DNA from 3 places in the Virgibacillus sp. genome. Region 3 is predicted to be linked to each of the others. Evidence: predicted binding sites of a transcription regulator. Region 3 holds the regulator's gene; each other region holds the start of a gene.
The links. Region 3 encodes CtsR, which represses protease genes until heat stress. Its sites were predicted from a motif close to ATGGTCAATAAAGGTCAAACA; they were not measured.

Region 1 (4,781 bases), on a different contig from region 3:
ACGTATGGTGTAGCTGGTTGAGCGTTTAAGGTGATCTGATTATTTTTAACGTTTATCTTTTGTTTTTTGGATCTACCTTGATCGGTTAATTTATACACGTATACCTTCGATGCATTTTTAAATTCATCTGGTAATTCCCAAGTCGTTTTACCGCCCTCTAAATTCCAATGATACAATTTTTTTGCATCAGGTGTCGGTGTTTCAAAATCTTGTTCAACCCATGGCAATAAATAGGTGTCGCCATCTAAAACAACTTTGTCGTTAAGCGTAATTACTCGCTCTCTAGAATTGTCTTTTCTTGTAACTTTTACTACATCACCATTACTAGGGTCCTTTAAAGTAATTTCTTTCTCTAGATTCGTTTTAGTAGGGTCACCGTCCATCGTTTCCCAATTCATAACATAATATTTTTGTAAAAATTTCGTTGGTACGTTGGTGTCAAAAGTCATGTTTATAAATTGGTCAAAGTTTTTATCGGATTGCCAGCCTTCAAATCCAGCTAACTCAAATCCACCAAGCAATGGATGATCTGCTGTGCCACCAGCTTCCGGCCAATTCAGCACCCATGAGTCTCTTTGGTGATTGCTAATAAAACGAAGCACTTCCGAATTAATCCCTTTATCAGTTGGTCCACCATAATTTTTATCAGTAGCCCAATGCTGCCATGTGGAATAATTAGCAATAGCTGTGCCAAATTCCGTTGTCATTCTCCAGCCTCGATCAGCAAATTGCTCTGCTACACGATTAGATTCCCATTGATCTTGATACCATACATCTAAATAAATAAAATCTAAATTTGGTACATTTGCCTTCAGTTCATCCAAGCGTTTCGCACGCGAACCAGTATATAAATCTTTTAACTTATCGATGGTGTAAGACTGATCTAACCAACCCCATCCTTTTGCTTCTGGTCCATTTATTAATTCTTCACTAAATGATTTTGCTTCCGGATAAGCTTCCTGAGCATTAATATGCACACCAAATTCTGCGTTATATTTGTTTCCTTCTCTAATTAATGCGTTTATATCTTTTATACCACCAATACGTTCCCCAACATCGCCATAATCTGGATGTCCACTATCATGTCCTTCATTGGCGTATCCTTTTAAGAGAACTGCTTGTCCTAGTCCATCCGTTGCTAAAGCAACCTTTTTCACATTATCAAGCGTTTTCAAAAAGGGCTGTTGCGCATGAGAGCCAAAGTTCATAGCAATTCGTGTTCCTACTGTATTGTTTACCGTCTCAGCACCTTCTACTTTTGGCAGTAAATCTCGGTATTCAATGGCTGCATCCTGCCAATCAACTTGCCCATCGTCATTTATATCTTCTGCAATAACAACTTTAACGGTAGGGGTATTAGAAGCAGGCTGATTCATAAAATCACGGTGATAATATAAAGCATTTGAACCAATTCCCATTACTTTATTACCGTTTTCATTTTCATAACGGCTTGCTACAAGATTTCGATAACCGTTTACTTCTGAGCTTGACCATACGCCTGCGCTAAGTTCATTGGTGGATAAAAATGCCGTATAATAGCCTTTTTTTGCGCCGATATCCTTCAGCGTAGCATCCACTTTTACAGTAGTATCTCCCAGCTTCTTAACATCACTGCTCAAATTAGTAAGCTTGGCTTCGGCACCTTTTTGCGCATCATGCACCGAAATAAAATTTAAATCAACAAATTCTATTGTTTCTATTTGAACATCTGTTTTCGAATCTACTTTCTGTATTTGGTAAACGACTTGGTTGCCATCTACTTTTAATGAAAGCTTCACATGCACGTCTATATTTTCATATTCATCTTTTACATGTAATGAATAGATCGCTTCCTGATCATTTACCTTTTCAAATGCCACTTCTGGATAGTAAAGCATGTTATTCACCTTTAATCCATATACCGGCGTTTCTTGTCCATACATCATTTTCCCGTCTACATCATATTCCACTACTCGAGGATAGACTTGATCAACGGTTACATCCATATAATCAGAGCTTAACGTTTCTAATATAGGATCTTTACTTGGTGGTGTTGGTGGTACATATTCTTTTATTTTCACATTCGAAATGTTTATATTTGCTTCACCTCGGCTCTTTTCCAAACCGAGCAACCCTGGTGAATCAACACCTTCTGCTTGTGTCCAAGCACCTATCTTGTCACCATTAATATATAGGCTTGCAGTGTCATCCATAAATTTAACCCGAAGCTTATAAGTTTTATTTGCCTCTAACGCCACACTATTTGTCATGGAAGTCCACTTATTTGTCGGACCAAAGATTTCCCCAAAATACTGATTATTACTATCTCCGGTTCCAACATACGTATAAGCAGAATTGTCTTGAACTCGGTAAATAAAGCCAAAACGCTTTAAATCCGAATCTGCTGTAATATCCGCCTCAAAAACTCCATTCTTTATTTTAGGCATGTTACGATAGACAATTTTGTTCTTTCCATGAGATGTTACACCGTACGTAACGGAACCATCGTTGTTATACTTTAGCGTCCCATCTCCTTGTAAAACTTCAAAATCGCCATCTTCCAGTTTGGAATCAGTAATATGGACAGATTCTGATTTTTTTTCAGCTTTTGATTGCTTCTCCACTTGTACTTTTGAATCCTTTACATCTAAGTTAGCATCAGACTCTTCAGCCGCAACACGAGATGGAGACATACTTGTTATTATTCCTGTCGATACGAGCATCAGTACAGTAAGAAAAATGGCTAGTCTTTTTTGCAAGCTTTTACTCAAAATAGCAACCTCCTCCAAATGTCTATGTTTTAGTACTAGTACTAAGTTAAGCCTATCCTTAATGAAGCGCTTTCACAATAAGAATGTTGTTAGATTTTTTAGAGATATTGTTTTCTCTGCAGTGAAATAAGATAAAAGAACTAGCAAAATGGCTCATATAGAACAAAAGACTTACCAGTTTTTACGTTTTATATTCGTTGTCCATGACGCGTCATTGAACAGTTAGAAAAACGTGGGTGATACTTTAATTTTTCTATAGTGGAACGAATCAACTAAAGTTTTAGGAATCATGTTCCTGCAACAGGAGTATGCAGGTGCCCTCCGGCAAGCTCGTCTTTAGTCGGCCTTCCTATTTAGTACGAACCGATGATGACTTATCTTAGGGCAATGGAGTGAAGTCGCCTAGTTGCTGGACGCTTAAGTCGGACGTGGCTTATTCTGTTATTTCCTTGCCCCAAAGCATCTATTTTTTATATTTTCTTATCTTACAAAAAAATGTACTTGTCCAACAAAGACAAGTACACTACGCATTCAGAGTACATTCCTATATTTATTTACGATATCCATCAGGATTTCCCACGTGCCAATTCCAGGCATCCTCTATAATTTTTGTTATTAGGGTGCGCTTTGGATTCCATCCTAATATCTCTTTCGCTTTATGTGAACTTGCAATTAGTGTACTAGGATCGCCTGCACGCCGTTTCCCAATTTTGGCAGGTATTTTCTTACCAGTTACTTGTCTAGCTGTATCAATAATTTCTTTCACCGAGAACCCTTGGCTACTTCCTAAATTGAATATATCGCTTTTTCCTCCGCGCTGTAAGTAATCTAATGCAAGTAAATGTGCATCAATTAAATCTTGTACGTGAATATAATCACGAATACATGTACCATCTTCCGTAGCATAATCATCTCCAAAAATGGTTATATGGTCTCGTTGTCCCAACGCTGTTTGTAGCACAATTGGTATTAAATGTGTCTCTGGATGATGGTCTTCCCCTATCTCGCCTGTTTCTCTTGCTCCAGCAACATTAAAATACCTTAACGATACATATGTTATTCCATGTGCTTGTTCAGTCCATTTCATCATTTTTTCCATTGTTAATTTTGTTTCGCCGTACGTATTAGTTGGATGAGTAGCCATTGTTTCTGTAATTGGAACGGCTTCTGGCTCTCCATATGTAGCGGCAGTAGATGAAAAAACGATATGTTTCACGTTATATTCAGTCATGACTTGTAGTAAAACTTGCGTGCCATACACATTATTATCAAAATATTTCAATGGATTTTCCATCGACTCACCAACCAAAGAATTGGCAGAAAAATGAATCACAGCCTCAATGGATTCTTTAGCAAAAACCGTGCGTAAAAAATGAATATCACGAATATCTCCGTTATAAAATACAGCTTTCGGATGAATTGCCTCTTGATGACCTGTCTCTAAGTTATCTACTACGATTACTTCTTTTCCTTGATCCATTAATTGGTATACCGCATGAGAACCTATATAACCAGCACCGCCTAATACTAATATACTCATTTTGTTGTCTCTCCTTTTGTATGTAATGGGTGTTGCAAATAGCGCCATTAACGACTAATATCATCATCTTTTGTCTTACATACTTGATCTAACAGCATTCTTAAAGTACGCGCTTTCAAGATGACATTAACTTTTTTCATTTCAACTATATCCTACATCGCTTATGACTTCCAAACAAGTAAATACATCATTTACACAAAAATTAGTCGCATTTTTTACATATAACGGACCAAATAGTTACTTCTAATCCCTTATTTTTTGCATATATATCTTTTGGTGTACGTTTGAATTATAGTAAAACTACAATGAGGAGGAGTTATGCATTGCCAAACACCATTTGCGAAAGGAACATCAAGATAAATATTGATAACATGTGGTCATTTATTAGTGACCTTAATAACTGGGCACCACTGGTTCCTGGATATGAACAGCATAAAATGGTGAACCAAAAGAAATCTATCTGGATATGTGAAGGAAAAGTTGGATCGTTC
Region 2 (4,781 bases), on a different contig from region 3:
GCACATGGTTTCATTTGGTTTTAAATATGGTCTACCAATTGACGCCGATCTTGTATTCGATGTTCGTTTTTTGCCAAATCCTCATTATGTAACAAATTTACAACCACTAACAGGTTTAAATAAAGATGTATCCTCTTATGTATTTCGCTGGACAGATACACAAAAATTTATCGTAAAAGTACTTGATTTATTGCAATTCATGTTACCACAATATAAAAAAGAAGGAAAGTCGCAATTGGTCGTCGCAATTGGTTGTACTGGTGGGCAGCATCGCTCCGTTGCACTGGCTGAATATTTCGCTAAAGAGTTGCATAAAGGCTATATTACACATGTCACGCATCGTGATATTGATAAAAGAAAGGGACATTAATATGACTGAGGAGAAACGTCCGAATGTGGTAGTTGTTGGAGGTGGAACGGGGATGCCTGTCCTACTCCGAGGTCTTAAGGATTTACCTATTGATTTAACAGCATTAGTTACTGTAGCCGATGATGGAGGAAGTACGGGAAGGTTACGTAATGAAATGGCAATTCCTGCTCCGGGGGATATTCGTAACGTGATTGCAGCTTTATCTGATGCTGAACCCATGTTAATTGAATTATTTCAGCATCGTTTTGATGTTTGTAATGGCTTATCTGGTCATTCACTTGGAAATTTACTTTTAGCAGCAATGAGTTCGATTACGGGAAATTTTAATATGGGGATTAGAGAAATCTCTCGTGTCTTAAATGTGAAAGGAAAAATATATCCGATCTCAAACGATAACATGTCGCTCCATGCTGAAATGGAGGACGGGACAATCGTGTCTGGGGAGTCGAAAATTCCTTTATCTAACAAAAAAATAAAACGTGTTTTTTTAAGCCCACAGCCTGTTGAACCATTACCAAATGCAGTACGTGCTTTAAATAATGCAGATTTAATCGTTATTGCACCTGGTAGCTTGTATACAAGTATTATGCCGACCATCATTATGCCACAAATAGCAGAAGCAATAAAAAATGCAAAATGTCAAGTGGTATATGTTTGTAATGTCATGACGCAAGAGGGGGAAACTACTGGTTATACAGCTGCTGACCACGTGCAAGCTATTTGTGATCATATTGGAGAAGCAAGCGTTGATGCGATTGTCGTACATAATGAACCCATTGAAAAAACGATAAGAGAGATGTATGCAGAGGAAAACGCTTCTCCTGTGGTATATGATATAGAGCGTTTAATAGGTATGGGACTGCAAATTATAGAGGGAGATATTATTGATCCGACACAGCCTACATTAAGGCATGATAATTATAAAATTGCATCATTGCTTTATTCGCTTTTGAACAAATGAGTATTGTAGATATGCTAATTTTGTATTGCAACCAGTGTAATAGGAGCAAGAAAATGGTCGCTTTCACAGAAAAATTTATTTTAAAAACAAAACAATGTAATATCTAGCCTTCATGGCCTTTCATAGCACCTACTATTGATCTGTAGAAGGGAGGGATAAGTATGTCCTTTGCTTCCGAAATAAAAAAAGAATTAACAGCAATCGAAGTAGATGATTGCTGTAAATATGCTGAATTAGCTGCATTAGTTCGAATGAATGGGGCTATTTCAATATCAAAGCAAAAATATACTTTGGATATACAGACGGAAAATGCTGCTATAGCGAGAAGGATTTATTCGTTAATTAAAGCAACTTATGATATAAGAGTGGAATTATTAGTAAGAAAGAAAATGAAATTGAAAAAAAATAATGTATATATTGTTCGTTTGAATGAAGGTGTAAGACCAATTTTAGTCGATCTCCATATTTTGCAAGAACCAATGACGTTTAATCGGGTTATTTCTGATCACCTTATTCATAAGTCTTGTTGTAAGAAAGCTTATTTGCGTGGAGCATTTCTTGCAGGTGGGTCAGTGAACAATCCAGAGACGTCTTCTTACCATCTGGAAATTTTTAATATTTATGAGGAACATAATAATTCACTTTGTAATTTGCTTAACCAATTTGAGTTACATGCTCGTAAATTAGAACGGAAAAACGGGTATATTGTTTATATAAAAGAAGCAGAGAAAATTTCAGAATTCTTAAGTATAATTGGTGCTTATAATGCTCTATTTAAATTTGAAGATGTGCGTATTGTCCGAGATATGCGCAATTCGGTTAACCGTATTGTTAACTGTGAAACAGCAAACTTAAATAAAACAATCGGAGCAGCTTTTCGCCAAATTGAAAACATACAGTTCATTGATCGTACAGTTGGTTTGGAGCAGCTACCAGAAAAGCTCAAGGAAATTGCTGTTCTACGTGTGAAACACCAAGAAGTTTCCTTGAAAGAATTAGGCGAATTAGTAGAAAGTGGTAAGATATCTAAATCAGGTGTAAATCATCGTTTGAAGAAAATCGATGACTTCGCCGAAAAAATTAGAAATGGCGAGTTTGTACCTTAATCTTTGCTTACAAAATGTACCATGATATAATGGTTGTAAATTATAAATGTTTTGCATAGATGAGATAACACTTGGAGGGGGATTTTCTCCTCTTCCATGTTGTAGTAATAGTTTGCATAAAGTAAAAGCAATATGTGAAGGCTTTTAGGTTGATGATAGCGATATCGGAGGATAATGATAACGCTTTCTGTAGAGGGAGAGAGGATGATCTAATTGGTTGAACGGATAATTAAAGTAAATCTTTCTACTGGTCTACAAGCTAGACCAGCAGCGGAATTTGTTCAAGAAGCAAATCGTTTTCATGCTCATGTTTTCATTGAAAAAAATGGAAAAAAAGTGAACGCAAAAAGCATTATGGGATTAATGAGCATAGCTATAGTTGCTGGAGAAGAGATTACACTTATCGCTGACGGAACAGATGAGGAACAGGCTATTGAAAGGTTAACAAAGTTTGTTTCTGAAACATAGAAAGCCACCCAAAAAGGGTGGCTTTCTATGCTCTTTATTCAGGTTTACGCTCTAGTACCTTATCAATTAAACCATATTCTACAGACTTTTCAGCTGTCATGAAGTTATCACGATCTGTGTCACGTTCAATGACTTCAATTGGCTGTCCTGTTCGTTCAGAAAGGATTTGATTGATTTTTTCACGCATTTGAATGATTCGACGTGCATGAATTTCAATGTCTGTTGCTTGCCCTTGTGTTCCACCTAGTGGTTGATGAATCATTACCTCACTATTAGGTAATGCGTAACGCTTGCCTTTGGCACCCGCAGTTAATAGGAATGCCCCCATAGATGCTGCCATTCCTGTGCAGATTGTAGAAACATCTGGCTTAATGAGTTGCATCGTATCGAAAATTGCCATGCCGGCAGTGATTGATCCACCTGGTGAGTTGATGTATAGTGAAATATCTTTTTCAGGATCCTCTGCGTCTAGAAATAATAATTGGGCTACAATGGAATTTGCAACGTTATCGTCAATCGCACTTCCTAACATAATGATTCGATCTTTAAGTAAGCGTGAGTAAATGTCATAGGCGCGTTCACCGCGGTTAGTTTGTTCAATTACTGTTGGTATTAAATTCATAACAATTATCCTCCTCTATCTATTCGTATATCTTTGATATCGATATATTTATCATAACTAATAGGTCAAATAAGGTCAAACAATAAACATTGAAGTTTGACAAATATACTTCCATTTATTCCCGTTTTCTATGAAAATAAACATACAAAAGAAAAAAGGGCTTGTTTATTGTTAGAATACAGGTTATAATATTCTATGTGTCTTCATTCAAAATAATGATATGCGCCCGTAGCTCAGGGGATAGAGCAACGGTTTCCGGTACCGTGAGTCGGGGGTTCAAATCCCTCCGGGCGTGCTTAAAGCCATAATGGCGCGGTTTATACTCGCATTTCAGACGGAAAGCTTATCGGAAGGTCTTACGGTTTCCAGTAGGGTAAATTCGAAATTTATATGACGTATTTAGGCGTCTCTTTTGTTACTTTTTACGAAGTAATGAAAGGGGCGTTTTTTGTTGTCTGAACGTAAAGGAAAGTCGATTGTACGAAAAAGGGGCGTTAAACCAAAAGTTGACCGATCTACTGATGAAATATTCTCGGACAAGTCGCTCAACTTATCGTTAAATGACGCATTAGAATATTTCGTTGCATTTAAAAAGACGGAGGTATGGTAAGGCATCAATTTTGTAGAAATTATATTTTAAACGGTGGAGATATTTTCACCTTACAAAGGATTGCTGACGTGCAGAAATATCAACGACAAGAAAATACATCCAAAGACGGATGAAGATATTAAAAAACAGCATGCAATGTTCAGTCCAGTTGTGAGATTAAGGCATAGGAACAAATAAAAACACAAGACGCATTGTAATATTAAGTGCAACACCTAAAAATGTGGCTAAAACCAAACAGCCCACAACAGTTTCGTGTAAAATGTAAGTAACTATACCAACACATACACGGAGGTACTATTATGAGCTACAAACATCTTACCACATTTGAAAGAGCACGTATAGAAACATTAAAAGACCAAGGAATATCTATACGTACCATTGCTAAAAAACTGAATCGATCACCATCCACCATCTCAAGGGAATTAAAACGTAACTAACCAGTCGGCGTATTTTCAATCACGCCCATATTAAGTATATGCACCTTTATTCCGCGATCAAACAAGCTGCGGATTATCTGAGCGTCACCTGCCGACCTAGCAAATCGATCAAGTTTTGTAACGACTATTGTGTCGCCAGTTTGTACTGTATTTAGTAGTGCTTGAAACTCAGGTCTTTCCGACTTTGTTCCCGTCCATTTTTCGGCG
Region 3 (4,781 bases):
ACCGTTAAATCACGTGCTAACGAATCAAGTGTTGGGGTATTCGCATTGGATTGTTGCGCACGCCCCTGACGATTTGCTTGCGATTCATTACTACCTAAAAGCTGTAAAACTTGCTGTCTAGCTTTGTTCAGGCTAACCCCTAAATTATTTAAAACTCTAGCAGCAACGCCCTCTCCTTCTCGGATAAGCCCTAATAGTATGTGCTCTGTGCCAACATATGAATGCCCAAGCTTACGTGCTTCATCTTGGCAAAGTTCTACCACTTTTTTCGCACGTGGTGTATAGTGAATTGTTTGCATTGGCTGTTTCCCTACGCCAATTAGTTTTTCCACCTCTTCTTGAATTTTGGAAATCTCCAATCCAAGTGATTGTAATGCTTTTGCAGCAATACCTTCTCCTTCACGGACAAGTCCTAGTAAAATATGTTCTGTCCCGATATTATTATGCCCTAATCTTACAGCCTCCTCTTGGGAGAGTGCGAGTACTTTTTGTGCTCTTTCGGTAAAACGTCCAGACATCATATATTCGTTTCCTCCTATCTATTCCTCTAATTGCAACCGCTGACGAATAAGAGAAGCTCGCAATTGGTCACGTTCACTTGCTGCTAATGTTTTTTTGGCATAGTGCTGTAAAAATCCTGGTTGAGTCAAAATCATTAGTTCATTTAAAATATTTCTTGATACATTTTTCAATAAACCTACATCAATACCTAACCTTACATTGGATAAGCATGTTGCAGCCTCTTTTGATTCTAAAATTCTTGCATATGCCAATACACCATAAGAACGAAAAATTCGATCTTCCAACTTTTCTTTCGATTGCTCCATTATCCGGTGTCTCGCATAACGTTCCTGTTCAATTAATTGCTTCACAACACTTTGCAAATCAGCAACGATATCCTCTTCTGATTTTCCAAGCGTAATCTGATTAGATATTTGAAAAATGTTTCCTTGCGCTTCACTACCTTCGCCATAAATACCTCGTACAACGAGACCTAACTGGTTAATTGCTGGTATCATGCGATTGATTTGTTTTGTTAAAACTAACGCGGGCAAATGCATCATAACAGAAGCACGCATTCCAGTTCCTACATTCGTCGGACAACTTGTCAAGTAACCTCGTTTTTCATCAAAAGCATAATTGATTTTTTCTTCTAGCCAATCATCAAATTCGAATGCTTGTTGCAGGGCCTCTGCTATTTGAAAACCTGGGAAATAAAGTTGCAAGCGAATATGGTCTTCTTCATTGATCATAAGAGATACTTGCTCATTTTCAGAAATAAGCACAGATGCAGCTTCAGATTGCTTTGCTAACAACGGACTAATCAAATGTTTTTCGACTAATACACGTTTTTCAATAGCGGATAGATCACGAATGGATACAAATGCTAAATCTTTATACACTCCATAAGTTTGTCCTTCATACTTTTCTTGAAAAAAACTCCTTATTTCCTCTAACTCTTTTGGATCAGCAGCTATTGGATAAGGTATATTAGCAAAATTTCGAGCAAGGCGAATACGGCTACTTAAAACAATATCGCTATCTGGACCATCTTTCCGCATCCACGGGCTAATCGCTTCATTCATAAATTGCTGCAATGTCATGATTGATCACCTGCCTCTGCCTGACCGTCATCTTGATTTAAAGCTTTAATTTGATCTCTTACTTTTGCTGCTTCTTCAAATTCTTCATTCTCAATTAACTTTTTCAAATGCAGTTTTAAATCTTCTAGCTGTTTTTTCTTATGCAAATCTCCACCTTGTCGTTTAGGGATTTTCCCATTATGCTTTACATTCCCCGCATGGACTCTTCGAAATATCGAGTCTAAACGATCGTTAAAAGTTTCATAACAAACAGCACAGCCAAATTTTCCTACTTGCTTAAATTGAGAAAAAGTCATTTCGCATTTTGGACATTGTAAGTCCTTTGTCTGATGATAACTTTCCGTGTGTGGATTTGACAAGCTGGAGGTGTCAAAATTAAATAACCCAGAAAGTAAATGATGTAGCGAATATCCATCTTCTGAATAGTTCATATACCCTTTATCCTTCGCACAAACATTACAAACATGAACCTCCATTTTTTGCCCTTGAATCACTTGTGTGAAATGAAGGGTTGCAGGACGTTTGTGACATTCTTGGCATTGCATGTTCACACTCCCCTTTATTTATTTAAATACTTAAGCGTTGTAAGCATGGATGTTAATACGCGTGCACGAATTTCATCTCGTAAAGGCAATTGGAATGGAAGCGTCGTTCTTTCAATAGCGCTTAACATAATCTTAGCCTCGCGTTCCGTAATTAACTCTTCTTCAAGTAACCTTTCTAATATACCGACTGCTTTTTGCTGAGATACAGATGGATTAATCATTTCAATAATTTCATCAATCAACTTGGACTCTTCTTGGTGAATAACCCGCATAATTCGAATAAAACCACCGCCACCACGCTTACTTTCCACAATATAACCTTTTTCAGCAGTAAAGCGTGTATTAATTACATAATTAATTTGTGAGGGGACACATTGAAATTGGTCAGCTATCTCACTTCGTTTAATTTCAATTACATTCTTCCCTTTTGATTGAAGGATTTGCTTCAAATAACTTTCAATTATATCTGATATATTACTCATATGCCCACCCCCTTTTGTATAGAGTAACGGTTTTGACTTTGACTATCTTTGACTATACTTTTATTATACGGGAATTTAAAGAAGATGCAAATACAATACTATGTTTATTGTAGACAAAAATAACTCATAAAAAACACATAATAAAAAAACCTTCTATGAATGGGAATTTCACGACAAAAGTCTTTTTATTACGACAAACCGTATTACCATAGAAAACTTGACTTATCGTCAAGTCTTATGGCGGAAACCGTATTTTTGCTTATAATATATTAAAAAATCCGACACATTCCTATAGTGTAAAAAAGATTTTGCCAAACATTTTAGAATTTTGAAAGGTACGCCTTTTTTATATAAAAGAAACGGACGTAATTCATTCGAACGAGTATCGCCCATTTTTATACCTCGTTATTAGGAATTCCCCTGTTTGTTTTTCTCTATCTAACCTTTCTTAAACAACAGTTTGACCTGTTCCTAACCTTCCGCCGATATTTCAACAACTTGGCTTATCGTCAAAATTTTAAGAATAAAATTCACACTTTGCTACAACGTAAAAAAAGATGAGTATTCCACTATCTGGAGTTCCCATCTTATACGAACACTTTTAAATACATCCTTATAATTATATGCTTTTTATTTTAATTCAGTAACATTTCTAACATGGTTAATACGAGAAATTTCATCAAATAAAGTTAGACGTTCTGCATTCGTTATTCCTTCTGTATTAATAAAAATATTACGGTAATTATTATCTGATTTTGATATTTCTACTTTTTTAATAGAAACGTAATGGTTGTCAAACACTGCAACCACCTCATTTACGGGCAAGTCTGGGAGTGTAACGATTTGAATAACGTGGGAAACTTTTCCTTTTTTAAATAGGCGTTCAAAATTATTAAGGAATATAAGGCTGAGTAATATTATTGCAGTTGTTACTACTGCTGCCCCATACATACCAACACCTACTACCAGACCTAACCCTGCAACTGTCCAAATAGATGCAGCTGTCGTTAAACCTCTTATCGTGCCACCATATACAATGATGGTACCAGCACCTAAAAACCCAATTCCACTTATCACATACGAAGGTATTCTTGCAGGGTCAAAACGGATATTCTCGTAATGCTCTAGAAAAAATTCAAATCCAAATAAAGAAAGTAGCATCATTAGACAAGAGCCAACGCCTACTAAAATATGGGTGCGAAATCCAGCTGAATGATTTTTTAACTCCCTTTCAAACCCGATTAATCCAGAAAGGCATAATGCGATAAGTAAACGAGTTAAAATAACATAAAAATGATCCCCCAATAGTTCATTGATTATTTCTTTCATACTAAATCCCCCAATTGTTAATAAATATAGCCTTTTATTTTATATATATGTGAACAAGATGAGGTTTATTTTTAATGAAGCCCTAATTAAATTAAACTTGTTCTTATTTCAAGAAGAAGTAGGAACTATGCGTTTCCTAATAATAATCAATATCCGCAAGAAGTATGATCTAAGAAGCTAGCTATATGTTGGTTTAAGTGGAGTGGATCGGTTACACTTTTTCAGCATACAATCTCTCCTCTTACTAACAAGAGTTGATATTGAAATAACTTTGGCGCAAGCGCCGTTTAGCAACATAGCGAGTGGAACGAATCAACGGAGATAAAGGATTCATGTCCTCGCCATGAACCGATGATAACTTATCGTAAGGCAATTCGTGAAGTCCATGGACGCTGAATCCAGACGTGGCTAATCAGTTATTTCCTTATCTTTAAGCAACTTTTATCCTTTCTTATTTTATAAAATAAAAAAACTGACCATCTTTTTGATGAATCAGCTTTTTTGCTAATCGCCTGGCGGCGTCCTACTCTTGCAGGGACAAAGTCCCAACTACCATCGGCGCTGGAGAGCTTAACTACTGTGTTCGGCATGGGAACAGGTGTGACCTCTCCGCCATTACTACCAGGCAAAGTTCCTATCTGTTATGTTGTGCTTCAAAGAGGCACAAATCTTATTATAATCGTTTTTGTGAAAAAATCAAGATCTTTGTTGAAAAAAGTCATTTTTTCCTTGTTACCTTGAAAACTAAATAAGAGATCATTCAACGTACATCTACCAAAAAAGTTAGTTAAGTCCTCGATCGATTAGTATTCGTCAGCTCC

Region 1: a site for CtsR is predicted at 2,935-2,955, ahead of HLX49_RS00245 (endo-alpha-N-acetylgalactosaminidase family protein). Genes of this name have one in related genera too.
Region 2: a site for CtsR is predicted at 3,589-3,609, ahead of clpP (ATP-dependent Clp endopeptidase proteolytic subunit ClpP). Genes of this name have one in related genera too.

Annotation. Positions count from the first base shown of each region.
Region 1 covers NZ_JABXHF010000001.1:54,605-59,385, reverse strand. The annotation lists gene HLX49_RS00245 (endo-alpha-N-acetylgalactosaminidase family protein) at 1-2,702, opposite strand, end outside; gene galE (UDP-glucose 4-epimerase GalE) at 3,301-4,290, opposite strand; gene HLX49_RS00235 (SRPBCC family protein) at 4,614-4,781, shown strand, end outside.
Region 2 covers NZ_JABXHF010000105.1:2,599-7,379, reverse strand. The annotation lists gene rapZ (RNase adapter RapZ) at 1-370, shown strand, start outside; gene HLX49_RS16400 (gluconeogenesis factor YvcK family protein) at 372-1,331, shown strand; gene whiA (DNA-binding protein WhiA) at 1,493-2,437, shown strand; gene HLX49_RS16390 (HPr family phosphocarrier protein) at 2,651-2,905, shown strand; gene clpP (ATP-dependent Clp endopeptidase proteolytic subunit ClpP) at 2,940-3,527, opposite strand; tRNA gene HLX49_RS16380 (tRNA-Arg) at 3,750-3,822, shown strand; gene HLX49_RS16375 (hypothetical protein) at 3,979-4,137, shown strand; partial or broken gene HLX49_RS16370 (helix-turn-helix domain-containing protein) at 4,437-4,571, shown strand; partial or broken gene HLX49_RS16365 (recombinase family protein) at 4,574-4,781, opposite strand, start outside.
Region 3 covers NZ_JABXHF010000053.1:363-5,143, reverse strand. The annotation lists gene clpC (ATP-dependent protease ATP-binding subunit ClpC) at 1-521, opposite strand, end outside; gene mcsB (protein-arginine kinase McsB) at 540-1,604, opposite strand; gene mcsA (protein-arginine kinase activator protein McsA) at 1,601-2,149, opposite strand; gene HLX49_RS11880 (CtsR family transcriptional regulator) at 2,164-2,631, opposite strand; gene HLX49_RS11875 (MgtC/SapB family protein) at 3,262-3,960, opposite strand; rRNA gene rrf (5S ribosomal RNA) at 4,471-4,586, opposite strand; partial or broken rRNA gene HLX49_RS11865 (23S ribosomal RNA) at 4,744-4,781, opposite strand, start outside.